DNA from 3 places in the Mesorhizobium sp. M0904 genome. Region 1 is predicted to be linked to each of the others. Evidence: predicted binding sites of a transcription regulator. Region 1 holds the regulator's gene; each other region holds the start of a gene.
What was found. The regulator LexA, encoded in region 1, represses DNA repair genes until DNA is damaged. The targets are predictions, from matches to a motif close to TGTTCNNNNTGTGTTCNG.
Positions count from the first base shown of each region.

Region 2: the regulator LexA is predicted to act here: its motif matches at 2,775-2,792, upstream of NKH80_RS04735 (PA0069 family radical SAM protein).
Region 3: the regulator LexA is predicted to act here: its motif matches at 2,535-2,552, upstream of recA (recombinase RecA).

Region 1 is NZ_JAMYOC010000008.1:195,809-200,246, forward strand. It holds gene NKH80_RS11310 (hormone-sensitive lipase) at 1-132, opposite strand, end outside; gene kynU (kynureninase) at 229-1,476, opposite strand; gene lexA (transcriptional repressor LexA) at 1,933-2,667, shown strand; gene NKH80_RS11325 (ComEC/Rec2 family competence protein) at 2,661-4,438, opposite strand, start outside.
Region 2 is NZ_JAMYOC010000003.1:87,990-92,427, reverse strand. It holds gene NKH80_RS04745 (F0F1 ATP synthase subunit B) at 1-428, shown strand, start outside; gene rnhB (ribonuclease HII) at 683-1,378, opposite strand; gene NKH80_RS04735 (PA0069 family radical SAM protein) at 1,546-2,700, opposite strand; gene NKH80_RS04730 (glycosyltransferase) at 2,852-3,355, shown strand; gene NKH80_RS04725 (phytanoyl-CoA dioxygenase family protein) at 3,545-4,438, shown strand, end outside.
Region 3 is NZ_JAMYOC010000016.1:145,550-149,987, reverse strand. It holds gene sufA (Fe-S cluster assembly scaffold SufA) at 106-486, shown strand; gene NKH80_RS18495 (GFA family protein) at 522-1,019, opposite strand; gene NKH80_RS18490 (TfoX/Sxy family protein) at 1,110-1,433, shown strand; gene NKH80_RS18485 (carbohydrate kinase family protein) at 1,467-2,399, opposite strand; gene recA (recombinase RecA) at 2,677-3,774, shown strand; gene alaS (alanine--tRNA ligase) at 4,034-4,438, shown strand, end outside.

The DNA of each region.
Region 1 (4,438 bases):
GCCCTCGGTCGAAAGCGCGTCGCGGAAAACCTGCGCGGGCTCGACCCAGGCCGCCGGCCAGCGATCGCTGCCGGCTATGTTGGCGCCGTTGGCATAGGCGTTGTCCCAATCGGCAATGTGACGTTCGAACACCCTGCGCCCTCCCTGGCAATATGGCCTTGCAACCTGGCCGCGAGCATCGCGCGGCGCGTCGTCGCCAGCCTCACGATTCCAGCTCTCGCATCAATCTCAAGTGACAGCCGCCTTGATGGCGAAGCGCGCATCCTTCCACGCACCGGTGCGCAGGATCTCCTCAAGCACTTCGACGGCCTGCCAAACATCGGCATAGCCGACATAGAGCGGGGTGAAGCCGAAGCGCATGGTCGATGGCGCGCGAAAATCGCCGATCACGCCACGTTCGATCAGCGCGCGCATGATCTGATAGCCATGCTCATGCATGAATGAAATCTGGCTGCCGCGTTTTTCTCCATCGCGCGTGCTTTCGAGCGTGAGGTCGTAAGTGCCGCACTTTGCCTCGACAAGCTCGATGAACAGATCGGCCAGTGCGATGCTCTTCTTGCGCACCGCAGTCATGTCGACATCGTCCCAGATGTCGAGCGCGCCCTTCAGCGTGCGCATCGAAAGGATCGGCTGGGTGCCGCACAGAAACCGGCGGATGCCGGTGCCGGCCGCATAGCCTGGCTCGAAGGCGAAGGGCCGTGCATGGCCCCACCAGCCGGTGAGCGGCTGCTGGATGTCGGCAAGATGCCGCTCAGCCGCATAGATGAAGGCAGGCGCGCCCGGTCCGCCATTCAGATATTTGTAGGTGCAGCCAACGGCAAAATCGGCGTTGGCTTTGTCGAGCTCGACTGGCATCGCGCCGGCGGTGTGGCAGAGATCCCAGACGATCATCGCCCCGGCTTCCTGGGCCCTGCGCGTCAGCGCCGGCATGTCGCGCAGTTCGCCCGATTTGTAGTTGACGTGGTTGACCAGCACCACGGCGGTGCGATCGTCGATCAGCTCCTCGATGGTCGGCGCGTCGACCGCCGAGAGGCGCAGCAGCGCATCTTTTCGCGTCGAAACCACACCCTCAGCCATGTAGAGTTCTGTCGGAAAACTATCGCCCTCGGCGACGATGACCTGCCGCTCCGGTCGCATGGCCATGGCGGCGTGCAGCAGCTTGTAGATGTTGACCGACGTCGTATCGCAGACCACCGTCTGGCCGACCGCGGCACCGATCAGGCGCCCGAGCTGGTCGCCAAGTTCAAGCGGCATGTTGAACCAGCCGGCCGTGTTCCATGCGCGGATGAGATCATGCGACCATTCTTCGGTCGCGGCCTTGTACAATTCATCGAAAGCGGGCCGTGAAGCAGCTCCTAGCGAATTGCCGTCGAGATAGATCACTCCTTGCGGCAAGACAAAGCGGTCGCGCATCGCGCCCAGCGGATCCGCGGCATCCATCGCCTTTACGGCCACGAGATCGGGAATTCCCGTCATGATTTGCCTGCTCCCCCAAAAAATCCAACGCAACGCCGGACACGCATCAACTGTTCTTCTGTTCTTCCATTACCTGGTTGCGCGTAGCAAGGCTCCACCGGCGAGAAGCAGCCTGACCAGGCGGTGGAAACCTGGAGTTAGCCCGAGGTTGGCGTTTTGAGTTCGTTTCGTTCACGGCGCATTGACCAAACCGCACAGTCGATAGGGGTTCACTTCCGTGCCCTTTGCCGACCGACGGCCGATGCCAGTGCCGCCTTCTAGGAGGCGAGAACGGCGCAAACGAAAGCAGAATCAAGGCGATGAGGCTCGCGGCGGCGAAAATACGGTACGCCGGTAGGGGACGTCGTTTGTTTCCCGAGCCTTAACGCATTCATTAAACTTTAAACAGTTGCGGAACACAACTGGAACAGATAGTGTCTGTTCTGGGTTTGTTTTCTGATTCTGTTGGGGGTCGCTATGCTGACACGCAAACAACACGAACTGCTTATGTTCATCCACGAAAGGTTGAAGGAAAGCGGTATCCCACCTTCCTTCGACGAGATGAAGGAAGCGCTCGACCTGGCTTCCAAATCCGGAATCCACCGACTGATTACGGCGCTGGAGGAGCGCGGCTTCATTCGCCGTTTGCCCAACCGGGCCCGTGCACTGGAGGTGCTACGCCTGCCTGACTCGATCGCCCCCGGCCTCAATGCGGCACGCAAGTTCTCGCCGAGTGTCATCCAGGGCAGTCTTGGGCAAGGTGCCCCTCGGCAGGGAAAGCCGACATCGTCGCGCGTCCCTGCAGCCGGCAATGACGACGATGTCGTCGCCGCCGTTTCGATCCCGGTAATGGGCCGCATCGCCGCTGGTGTGCCGATCGATGCTATCCAGCACCAGACGCATTCGATTTCGGTGCCGCCGGATATGATCATGGGCGGCGAGCATTATGCGCTCGAGGTCAAAGGCGATTCGATGATCGAGGCTGGCATTTTCGACGGCGACACGGTGATCATCCGCAACGCCGATACGGCGAGCCCCGGTGAGATCGTGGTGGCCCTGGTCGACGAGGAGGAAGCGACGCTGAAGCGGTTCCGCCGCAAGGGCGCCTCGATCGCCCTGGAGGCCGCCAATCCGGCCTACGAGACGCGCATCTTTGGACCAGACAGGGTCAAGGTGCAGGGCAAGCTCGTTGGGCTGATCCGCCGCTACTGAGTTGCGCCCTTGGTGCCGGCTTTTGGATTGTCGGCCCGGTATGGCGGCAGGCCGCGCGCCGCGCGTGAAAATTTCCGCTGCACGTGCCAGGGCCGGTATGATTTTTCGACGGCGAAGCGGATTTCGGCGCGTGTTGCCGCTTGTGGATCGAAATAGACGGCCGCACTTCCCGCGCGCGCCAGTTGCCGTTTGGTGACGACGAGGACCAGCCGGTCGTAGTAGCAGGGATTATGGGCGGTGGCGTCGTCGATGACGATCAAGCTGGCGAAGGCGCAGGCTGGCCGTGCGGTATCGCGGTCCTTGGCTTGCGCAATGATCGCGCCGGATGGATGCCTGGCGAGGCAGAGACCGTCCGTGCAAATGAACGGCATGCCCGGCGGTAGGTCGGCCGGATCGGCAATGTCGAATTGCGGATCGTTCTTTCCAGGTGTTTCCGGCGCGACGATAGCCTCTGATGTGAGCGCGCGTTTCCAGTTGTCGATGGTGAACTCATTCGGGCGTGCCCGGTTGACCGCGAGCTCACCGCTGCCGATCGGCAGCGCGACCAGCCGTGCGTCCTCCGAGATCAATACGTCGGGTACGCGCGTCTGGGTTGTCGTTAGCAAGCCGGCGAGCGCAAAAGGAATTGCCGCGAGCCGCAACCAGGTCGTCGCCATGCTGGCAACGACGAGGGCGATCGTCACCAAAAGGACGGATCTCAGCGAAATCAGCCCCACCGCATCGATTGGCGAGCGCTCGGAGATCCACCCGGACAGGGCGATCATCGCCGTCAGCCCTTTGCCCATCACGTATAGGAAAGGCCCATCCGCGCCGAACGGCATCGCCAGCGCGCTGAGCACGGCGAAGGGCATGACGACCAGTGAGACGATGGGCATGATGGCCAGATTGGCGAACAGGCTGAGCGGCGCCACGCGCTGGAAATGCCATAGGGCGAAAAGCGCCGTGGCGCTCCCTGCAATGATCGAGGTCATCGCCAGGCCGCCCATGCCCAGCAGGACCTTTCGCGTGGCGAGGCGTAGCGGCGACCGCCGCGGCGGCGGCGTGGTGGCCCTGCCGGCGCGGTAGTCGGACCAGCCGGCATAGGCGCCGACAAGGGCCGCCGTCGCGGCGAAGGACATCTGGAAGCTCGGACCGACCACCTCGTGTGGCGACACCAGAATGACCGCGATGGCCGAGATCGCCAGGTTGCGCATGGTGAGCGCGGCCCGGTCGAACAGCACGGCGATAAGCATCACCGCCAGCATGATGAAGCTGCGTTCGGCCGCTACCACAATGCCGGAAAAGACGAGGTAGGCCGCAATCGAAAAAAGCGCGGCGGCCGCGGCATATTTCTTGACCGGCCGTCGCGATGAGAAATCGGGAAACAGCGCAAAGGCGCCGCGTAGCAGCGCCATGATGGTGCCGGCGACCAACGCCATATGCAGCCCCGAGATAGAGATGATGTGATAAATGCCTGTACGCCGCATCGCTTCGTTGATCTCCTCGGGAATGCCTGCGCGCACGCCGACGATCAGCGCAGCAGCAATCTCGCCCTCGGCGCCGCCGATGCGGCTGCGGATATGGTCGGCGATGGATTCGCGCGCGTCTTCGATCGCGGAAGAAAGCCGCGCGGCAAGCGGCATGCTGCTCGACGACACGACTTTCGGATTGCCGAGAAAAAAGCCGCTGCCGCCGATACCGGCGAAATAGCTGTCGAAGGAGAAATCATAGCTGTCGGGCCGCACCGGGCCGGTCGGCGGCAGCAGCCGCACATAGCCGGTGATCTCGGAAC
Region 2 (4,438 bases), on a different contig from region 1:
CCATCTACATCAAGGTGCCGGGCATGATCGCCAAGGCGCTCGATGCGCGGGCCGACAAGATCAGCTCGGAGCTCGAGGAGGCGCGCCGGTTGCGCGAAGAGGCACAGCAGCTGCTTGGCCAATACCAGCGCAAGCGCAAGGAAGCTGAGCAGGAGGCGGCGGCCATCGTTGCCGCCGCCAAGCGTGAAGCCGACATGCTTGCCGCCGAGGCGCACAAGAAGACCGAGGACTATGTCGCCCGGCGCACCGCCTTGGCCGAGCAGAAGATCGGCCAGGCCGAGCGCGAAGCGATCGGCGAAGTGCGCGCCAGCGCTGTCGACATCGCGGTCGAAGCCGCGCGCGCGCTGCTGGCCGGCAAGATCGACGCCAAGGCCGGCGCCGACCTGTTCAACGCCTCCCTGCAGGATTTGAAGTCGAAGCTGAATTAAGCGACTTCGTCGAGAATTCATCGAAAGCCGCCTGGGAAACCTGGCGGCTTTTTTGTTGGCGAAAGCGGCAGAGCGCATAATCTCCCCCCTTGAGGGGGAGATGTCGCCGAAGGCGACAGAGGGGGTCGGTACGTCCTGGCGCGACGCCATGTAAGACGAAGAGGAGCTTGGCGCTTCACGCGCGGCGACCCCCTCTGGCCTGCCGGCCATCTTCCCCCGAGGGGGGAGATCCGCGCCTAGCCGCTTCGCCAATCTCAATCCAAACCCGAAAAAACCTCTTCCTCCAGCACCTCGGTGCCGCCGAACCGGAACGGCGCGAAGGAGGCGCGGTGCAGCCGCGCCACCGGCCCGTGCAGATCGATCGCCGTGCGATGGCGCACAGTGGCGTAGCCCATATGCAGTTCGAAGCCGTAACGCGCATGATGGCTGCCGCAGCCGCACATCATGCGGTCGCGCAACACCTTGGCGACGATCGAGGCTGCGGCGATCGACTGCGAGCGCTGGTCGCCCTTGATCAGCGCTTTGCCCTCGCAGGGCAGGCCGGGCGGCACGTCGCGGCCGTCGGCCAGTGCCAGCTTCGGCCGGGTTGACAGGCCGGCCACTGCACGGCGCATCGCCTCCAGGCTGGCCCTGAGAATGTTGGAGGCATCGATCCCTTCGGCGCTGACCGAGGCCATCGACACGGCGAGTGCGGAGCCGAGGATTTTCATGAACAGCGCCTCACGCTGCAAATGCGTCAGCCGCTTGGAATCATCGAGGCCGTCGGGGATGTTGGCGGGATCGAGCACCACCGCTGCCGCCACCACCGGCCCGGCGAGTGGGCCGCGGCCGGCCTCGTCCATCCCCGCCACCGGCCAAAGGCCTTCGGCCATCGCTCTCGTCTCGAACGAGAAGTCGGGTTTCTCGACGATTTCGAAGAGAAGCGGAGAATCGGAACGCGGGCGAGCCATGGTGCGGCGAGGTTCGCATCGGCTCCGATTCTCCGCAAGTCCCCTCCGGGTCGGGCGGGGCACCGGACCAGGAGGGGGCTACCGTCTGCAAGCCCGGGGACAGGACAGGCCGGACGGGATTTTCGCCTGCTGCGGCCGCTTCAAAGCGGCTGGCGCGAGACGCTTTGTCACAGCAGCATCAGCTGCTCGGTTGCCTTGGCAGCGGGGACGAACTGGTCGGTCCTGAGCGAGCGCCGTTCGGCATTGAGGCCGAGCCGTTTGGCGGCGATCTCGAAACGCCGGCCGATCTGCCAGGCATAGGGGCCGGAGCCTTTCATGCGCTTGCCCCATTCTGAATCGTAGTCCTTGCCGTCGCGCATCGAACGGATCAGCGACATGACGTGGCGATAGCGGTCGGGATAGTGGCGCAGCAGCCAGTCCTTGAAGATCGGCGCGACCTCCAGCGGCAGGCGCAGCAGCACATAGCCGGCTTCACGCGCGCCCGCTGCCTGCGCCGAATCGAGGATGCGCTCCATTTCCGGATCGGTCAGTCCGGGGATGATCGGCGCGACCATCACCGAGGCCGGAATGCCGGCGTCCGAAAGCTGTCTGATCGCCTCCAGCCGCTTGGTCGGCGTCGACGCGCGCGGCTCCATCGTTCTGGCCAGCATCCTGTCCAATGTCGTCACCGACAGCGCCACCTTGGCCAACCCGCGCTCGGCCATGCGCGACAGAATGTCGATATCGCGGGTCACCAGTGCCGATTTGGTGACGATGCCGACCGGATGGCCGCGCGCCTCCAGCACTTCGAGGATCTCGCGCATGATCCGGTATTGCTTCTCTATCGGCTGATAGGGATCGGTGTTGGTGCCTATGGCGATGGTGCGCGGCTGGTAATTATCCCTGGACAATTCCTTGTCGAGCAACCGCGCCGCATCCGGCTTGGCAAACAGCTTCGATTCGAAATCCAGCCCCGGCGACAGGCCCATGAAGCTGTGCGTCGGCCGCGCGAAACAATAGACGCAGCCATGTTCGCAGCCGCGATAGGGATTGATCGAGCGGTCAAAGGAGATATCGGGCGATTCGTTGCGGGTGATGATGGTGCGCGGCTTCTCGATCTGTACCTCGGTCTTGAAGGGCGGCAGCTCCTCCAGCGAATTCCAGCCGTCATCGAACACATGCCGGCTGACCGGCTCGAAACGGCCGGACGGATTTATGCCCGCCGACCTGCCGCGATTGCGGTCCGGACGGACGCGCATGCCGCTCTGCTCGATCATCGCATTCGCCATCTCGGCTCTGCCAACGCCGAAGGCGGCAATGTCGGCACGCACGATCTGTTCCATTTTGGCCCTTTCCCAGGGACTGTCGGCCCGCTGTCGAATCGCTCTGCTCATGAATGTATTCCTATCGCGTTGACGAGAACAAATCAAGAACTTTCTCGCGGGGTGCCGCAAAAACTGGCGCAGCCCACCGCTTTCCGCTATTCGGCTAAACATGCTCAGCGTACTGATCGAAACCCTGAATGACGAGGAGGGCCTTGCCCGCACGCTCGCCTCGCTGATCGGCGGCGCGGTCGAGGGCGTGGTGCGCGACGTTCTCGTCTGCGACACCGGCTCGACCGATCAGACGCACCGCGTCGCCGAACATGCCGGCTGCCACTATGTCAGCGGCGGCATTGCTGCTGGCATCAGGCAGGCCAAGGGCGACTGGCTGCTCTTGCTGGAACCGGGCGCGCGGCTGGGGGAGGGCTGGATCGACGAGGTCGTCGCCCATACCGCCAGGCAAACCATGGCGGCGCGATTTTCGCGGGCACGCGGCAGCCGCGCGCCCTTCCTGTCACGCGTCTTTGCCGGAAATCGCGCTCTCGCCGAAGGCTTGGTGATCAGCAAGCGTCAGGCCGCCGCGCTATCAAAGAGCGCCCGCAGCGCCGAAGCGATCGCCCGCGGCCTGGCGACAAGAAGGCTCCACGCTGAGATCTGGGTGGCGCCGCGGAAGTGACGGCTTACCATCCCGGGCCTAGGGAATGCCGCCCAAGCAAATTTTCTGGCGGGTCGTCGCTATTGTGCATTGCACAAAATCTGGCCGGGGGTTACCATTCCCTGCGAAACGGGCGAATAGGTTTGGGGTGTGCCGGAGCGGCGGCGACGACTATCGTCGATGCTGTTCCCCCGACATTTGAGGACCCCGATGACCCTTTCAAGCCCCGACAAGTCCGGCGCTGCAAGCCTCGAGGCGATCGCACGCAACGGCGGTACGCTGCGCCGCATCGCCGCCCGCATCCCGACCTATCTTTCCGACCTTCGGGAGAATCCGGCATGGCTGCCGATGTTCATGCTGGCCCGCACCATGCCGGCGCGGCGCCTGCACTGGCGCGGTGCAAAGCCCGTTCCGCCGGCGCGCAATGTCGGTGAAACGATGTTCGCCGGCGTCGATCGCGATGCCGTCGTCGGCGCGCTGCGGACGGAGGGGCTCTATTCGGGCCTGATGCTGCCGGCCGCCATCCATGAGGAGATCGCCCGCTTCGCCGAGCGCACGCCATGCTTCGGCAATTTCGACCGCCGGCTGGAATTCCTGCCCGAAAAACACGCCGATGCCGAAAAGCATTTCGGCCGCCCGCTGCTCAGCGGTCACTATTTCGAACGGGTCCTCGACTGCAACGCTGCGGTCGCCGTGCAGCGCGATCCGCTGCTTCTCGATATCGCAGCGCACTATCTCGGCAGCCAGGCCAAGCTGATCACCACCCGCGTCTGGTGGAGCTTTCCGACCGGTGGCGTCTCGGACGCCGACAAGAACATGGCCTCGCTCGGCAAATACCATTTCGACCTCGACGACTGGCGCATGTTGAAGTTTTTCTTCTACCTGGTGCCGGTCGACAACGACACCGGGCCGCATGTCTATGTCCGCGGCTCCCACAACCGGCGCATCCTGAAGCACCAGCTGACGCTGCTGGTAGGCCATTCGGCGGAAGAGGTGCTGGGCGTGTACGGCGAGCAGAGCCCGGTAACGCTGACCGGGCAGGCCGGCCGCGGCTTTGTCGAGGACCCGTTCGGCTTCCATATGGGCACCGTGCCGACGCGCACC
Region 3 (4,438 bases), on a different contig from region 1:
GACCAGCCAGAGGCTGGCGCACTTGCGCCGGGTACAAAACTTCACCATTTTAGGTGAGGAATCATTCGGCAGGCCTTGAACCTGCGCGCAATGGAGAAGGAAAACATGGGACGCTTCGCCGTCATCACTATGACCGAAAAGGCCGCCGACCGGGTGCGCGAGATCGTCGCGACCCGCGAGAATGCGCATGGCATTCGCCTTGGCATCAAGAAGGGCGGCTGCGCCGGCATGGAATATACGGTCGACCTGGTGACCGAGCCCAACACCAAGGACGACCATATCGAGCGCGACGGCGCCCATGTCTATGTCGCGCCGGAGGCAGCGCTTTTCCTTTTCGGCACCGAGATGGATTTCGAGCAGACGACGCTGCGCACCGGCTTCACCTTCCACAACCCAAACCAGAGTTCGGCTTGTGGCTGCGGCGAATCGGTCGAACTGAAGCCGGCCGATTTGAAGGCCTTGGCTGAAGCGCGCGCTTCCGCCTGATCTTTCCTTCTCCTCCGTTCACGGGGAGAAGGGACCTAATCCACCCACATTCCTGTTCGTTTGTGCCAGTCGGCAATTGATTCTTCCGGGTACACGTCGAAGACCTTGTCCCTTTTGCCGATCTCCGGCTCGACCCAGTTCGCCTTGTATTTCAGCATAAGATGCACCTTCTCCGGCGGCTTTGGCAGGTCTGTGTCGATCGCCGAGGCGAAGGGGTGCACCAGCTCCGGCCAGGTCGGGTCGTAGAGCCAGAGTGCCGTCCCGCATTTCGTGCAGAAGTTCCGCTCGCCCGTCGAGATTTCGCGTTGCGGGTGCTCGTCGTCCTCGATCTCGGCGCGGTAGACGCCGAGATGGCGCTTGCCCTGGATTTTCAACGTCTTGTAATCGGCGCCGAGATTGATGGCGAAACCGCCACCGCCCTGCTGCTTGCGGCAGATCGAGCAGTAGCACAGCATGAACGGCACCGGCGTGTGGCTTTCCACCTCGAAACGCACGGCATTGCACCGGCAGGACCCTTTGAGCAGAAGCGGCATGAGAAACTCCGACGAAACTGGTTCCGAACTTGTCAGGATGGTGCCGGTTGCGGCGATGACAAGGGGAAATCCGGATGACATGATCGCCGCATGGACAATGAGCGCATCGAAGAGCTTTTCGAAGGCCTTGGCCCGGTTAGCATCCGCAAGATGTTCGGCGGCAAGGGCATCTATTTCGACGGCGTCATCGTCGCCGTCGTCATCCGTGACGAATTGATGCTGAAGGCTGACGCGGAAAGCGCGCCTGAATTCGAAGCGGCCGGCTGCCGGCAATGGACCTATACCGGCTCACGGCACGGCAAGCTGGTGTCTATGCCGTATTGGAGCGTTCCCGACAGTGCCTTCGATGATCCGGATGAGATGGCGATCTGGGCACGCCGCGCCTACGAGGCAGGACGGCGCGCCGGAAAATAGCTGCGTTATGCTTCGGCAATTCCGGGCCGCACTTCATGCCAGGTCCCGCGCCTCGGGCACGAGCGCCAGCGCCTCGGCAAAGCTGGCACTGGTGAAGGCGGCGCTCTCGATGGCGAGCGTCGCGGCGGCGACGCCTTCACGCAACGCTTCGCGCAGCTTCAGGCCACGCAGCAGGGCAGCGATCGTGGCGCCGGCCAATGCGTCGCCCGCGCCTGTGGCATCGGTCCGCTTTTGCAGTGGCGGTGGCAGGATCGAAAATGCGCCGGTTTGGTCGAAACCGAGCACCGGTCCGTCGCCGGCGGTGATCACGCCGCTTTTCAGGCCGGCGCGTCTCAGGCTGTCGACGATGCCTTGATCGCCAGCATCGATGTCGGCGCCGGCGAGCACGCCGGCCTCGTGCCGGTTCATGAACGCCATCGCCAGACGGTCGAGCACCGGCGTCAGCCGCGCCGCTTTGCTGGGCGAGACGGCAAGCGCAAACACCGGCTTGCCGGCGGCGAGTGCCGCCAGCCGCTCCAGCGCGGTCGACGGCAGGTTGGCGTCGCACAGGATCGTATCGGCCGAACCGATAGCTTCGCGCACCTTGGCGCGGCGGATCTGCTTGGGAAGCGCCAGCTCATAGAGCACCATGTCGGCAAGGCCGGCGATCAGCCGGCCGTCGCTATCGATCAGCATCGTATGGCTTGGCGTTGCCCGGTCGAGGAACACCGCCGACAGGTCGGCGATTCCGGCCTCGGCGACGGCGCGTAAAACCGTGTCGCCCAGAGCATCGCCGCCGCGCACCGAAAGCAGCGAGGCCGAGGCGCCGCGCCGCACCGCCCAGCGCAAGGCGTTGAAGACGGCGCCGCCAACATGCTCGCGCATCGTGCCGGGGTTCAAGGCGGCTGGCACGAAGGTGCCGGCAACCCGGCCGCGCCGCTCGATATAGGCGCCGCCCACGGCCAGGATCGTCGGGGAGTTCATCATGCCGGCGAAATGCCCTTTGCTGTTGCCCGGGAGGAGACTAGGTCGCTGGGCGGAACCCTGCAATCGCGGGTGCGATTCGGTTGGTGACGGCGGCGGCGCCGCATGCGAAGCCGGTTGCATCCGGAAGCAAAATTACGAAACAAAAATAGAACAAATATGGATATCCGTTATTTTTCAAATCCTTGCCGCTCATTGACAAATGAGAACAAACGAGGTACATTCTTTTAAGGATTGCGGGATTGTCCGGCCTCCATTGACGACCACGGGGTGATGTATCATGGCTCAGAATTCTTTGCGGCTTGTAGAGGACAAAGCGGTGGACAAATCAAAGGCTCTGGATGCGGCGCTGTCGCAAATCGAGCGTGCCTTCGGCAAGGGCTCGATCATGCGGCTCGGCGCAAACGAGCAGGTCGTCGAGATCGAAACGGTGCCGACCGGCTCGCTTGGGCTGGACATCGCGCTTGGCGTCGGTGGCCTGCCGCGCGGCCGCATCGTCGAGATCTACGGGCCGGAAAGCTCGGGCAAGACGACGCTGGCGCTGCACACGGTGGCCGAAGCCCAGAAGAAGGGCGGCATCTGCGCCTTCGTCGATGCCGAGCACGCGCTCGACCCGGTCTATGCCCGCAAGCTCGGCGTCGATCTCGAAAATCTATTGATCTCGCAGCCCGATACCGGCGAGCAGGCGCTGGAGATCTGCGACACGCTGGTGCGCTCCGGCGCCATCGACGTGCTGGTGGTCGATTCGGTGGCGGCGCTGACGCCGCGGGCGGAAATCGAAGGCGAGATGGGCGATTCGCTGCCCGGCCTGCAGGCGCGCCTGATGAGCCAGGCACTGCGCAAGCTCACCGCCTCGATCTCGCGCTCCAACACCATGGTCATCTTCATCAACCAGATCCGCATGAAGATCGGCGTCATGTTCGGGTCGCCCGAGACGACGACCGGCGGCAATGCGCTGAAATTCTATGCTTCGGTCCGCCTCGACATCCGCCGCATCGGCTCGGTCAAGGATCGCGACGAGGTTGTCGGCAACCAGACCCGCGTCAAGGTGGTCAAGAACAAGCTGGCGCCGCCCTTCAAGGTGGTCGAGTTCGACATCATGTATGGCGAGGGCGTCTCCAAGACCGGCGAGCTGGTCGATCTCGGCGTCAAGGCCGGCGTGGTCGAAAAGTCGGGCGCCTGGTTCTCCTACAATTCGCAGCGTCTTGGCCAGGGCCGCGAAAACGCAAAACTGTTCCTGCGCGACAATCCCGACACGGCGCGCGAGATCGAGCTGGCGCTGCGACAGAATGCCGGGCTGATCGCCGAGAAATTCCTTGAAAACGGCGGCTCCGAAAGCAGCGACGACGGTTTCGAGGACGACGCTGGGGTGATGTAGGGCAGGCGACGCCTCGCGGAGCCTCAGCCGGGTTTCGATTTGATGTTTTGATTTTGAGTTTGCGTAATCGATGCGTTTCGCCGCCGGCCCCGTGCCGGCGGTTTGCGTTTGATGGCGGGGCAGAAGCCATTTCAAAGCGCTGGTGAAAGCGGGAATTTGAGCCCATTTGGTGTTTCTGGACAGGCTGCGGTGCGACCGCTAAAAGGCCATGTCTATTTTCCGCCGGCAGCCGGCGGTTCTCTCGAAAAGGCAGTATTTCATGAGTGGCGTCAACGAGATCCGGTCGGCATTTCTCGACTATTTTCGCAAGGAAGGTCACGAGGTCGTCGCGTCAAGCCCGCTGGTGCCGCGCAACGACCCGACGCTGATGTTCACCAATGCCGGCATGGTGCAGTTCAAGAACGTTTTCACCGGTCTGGAGAAGCGGCCCTATTCGCGCGCCACGACTGCCCAGAAGAGTGTTCGCGCCGGCGGCAAGCACAACGACCTCGACAATGTCGGCTACACTGCGCGCCACCTGACCTTCTTCGAGATGCTCGGCAATTTCTCCTTCGGCGACTATTTCAAGGAGCGCGCCATAGAGCTTGCCTGGAACCTGATCACCAGGGAGTTCGGGCTGAAGAAGGAGAAGCTGCTGGTCACCGTCTACCACACCGACGACGAG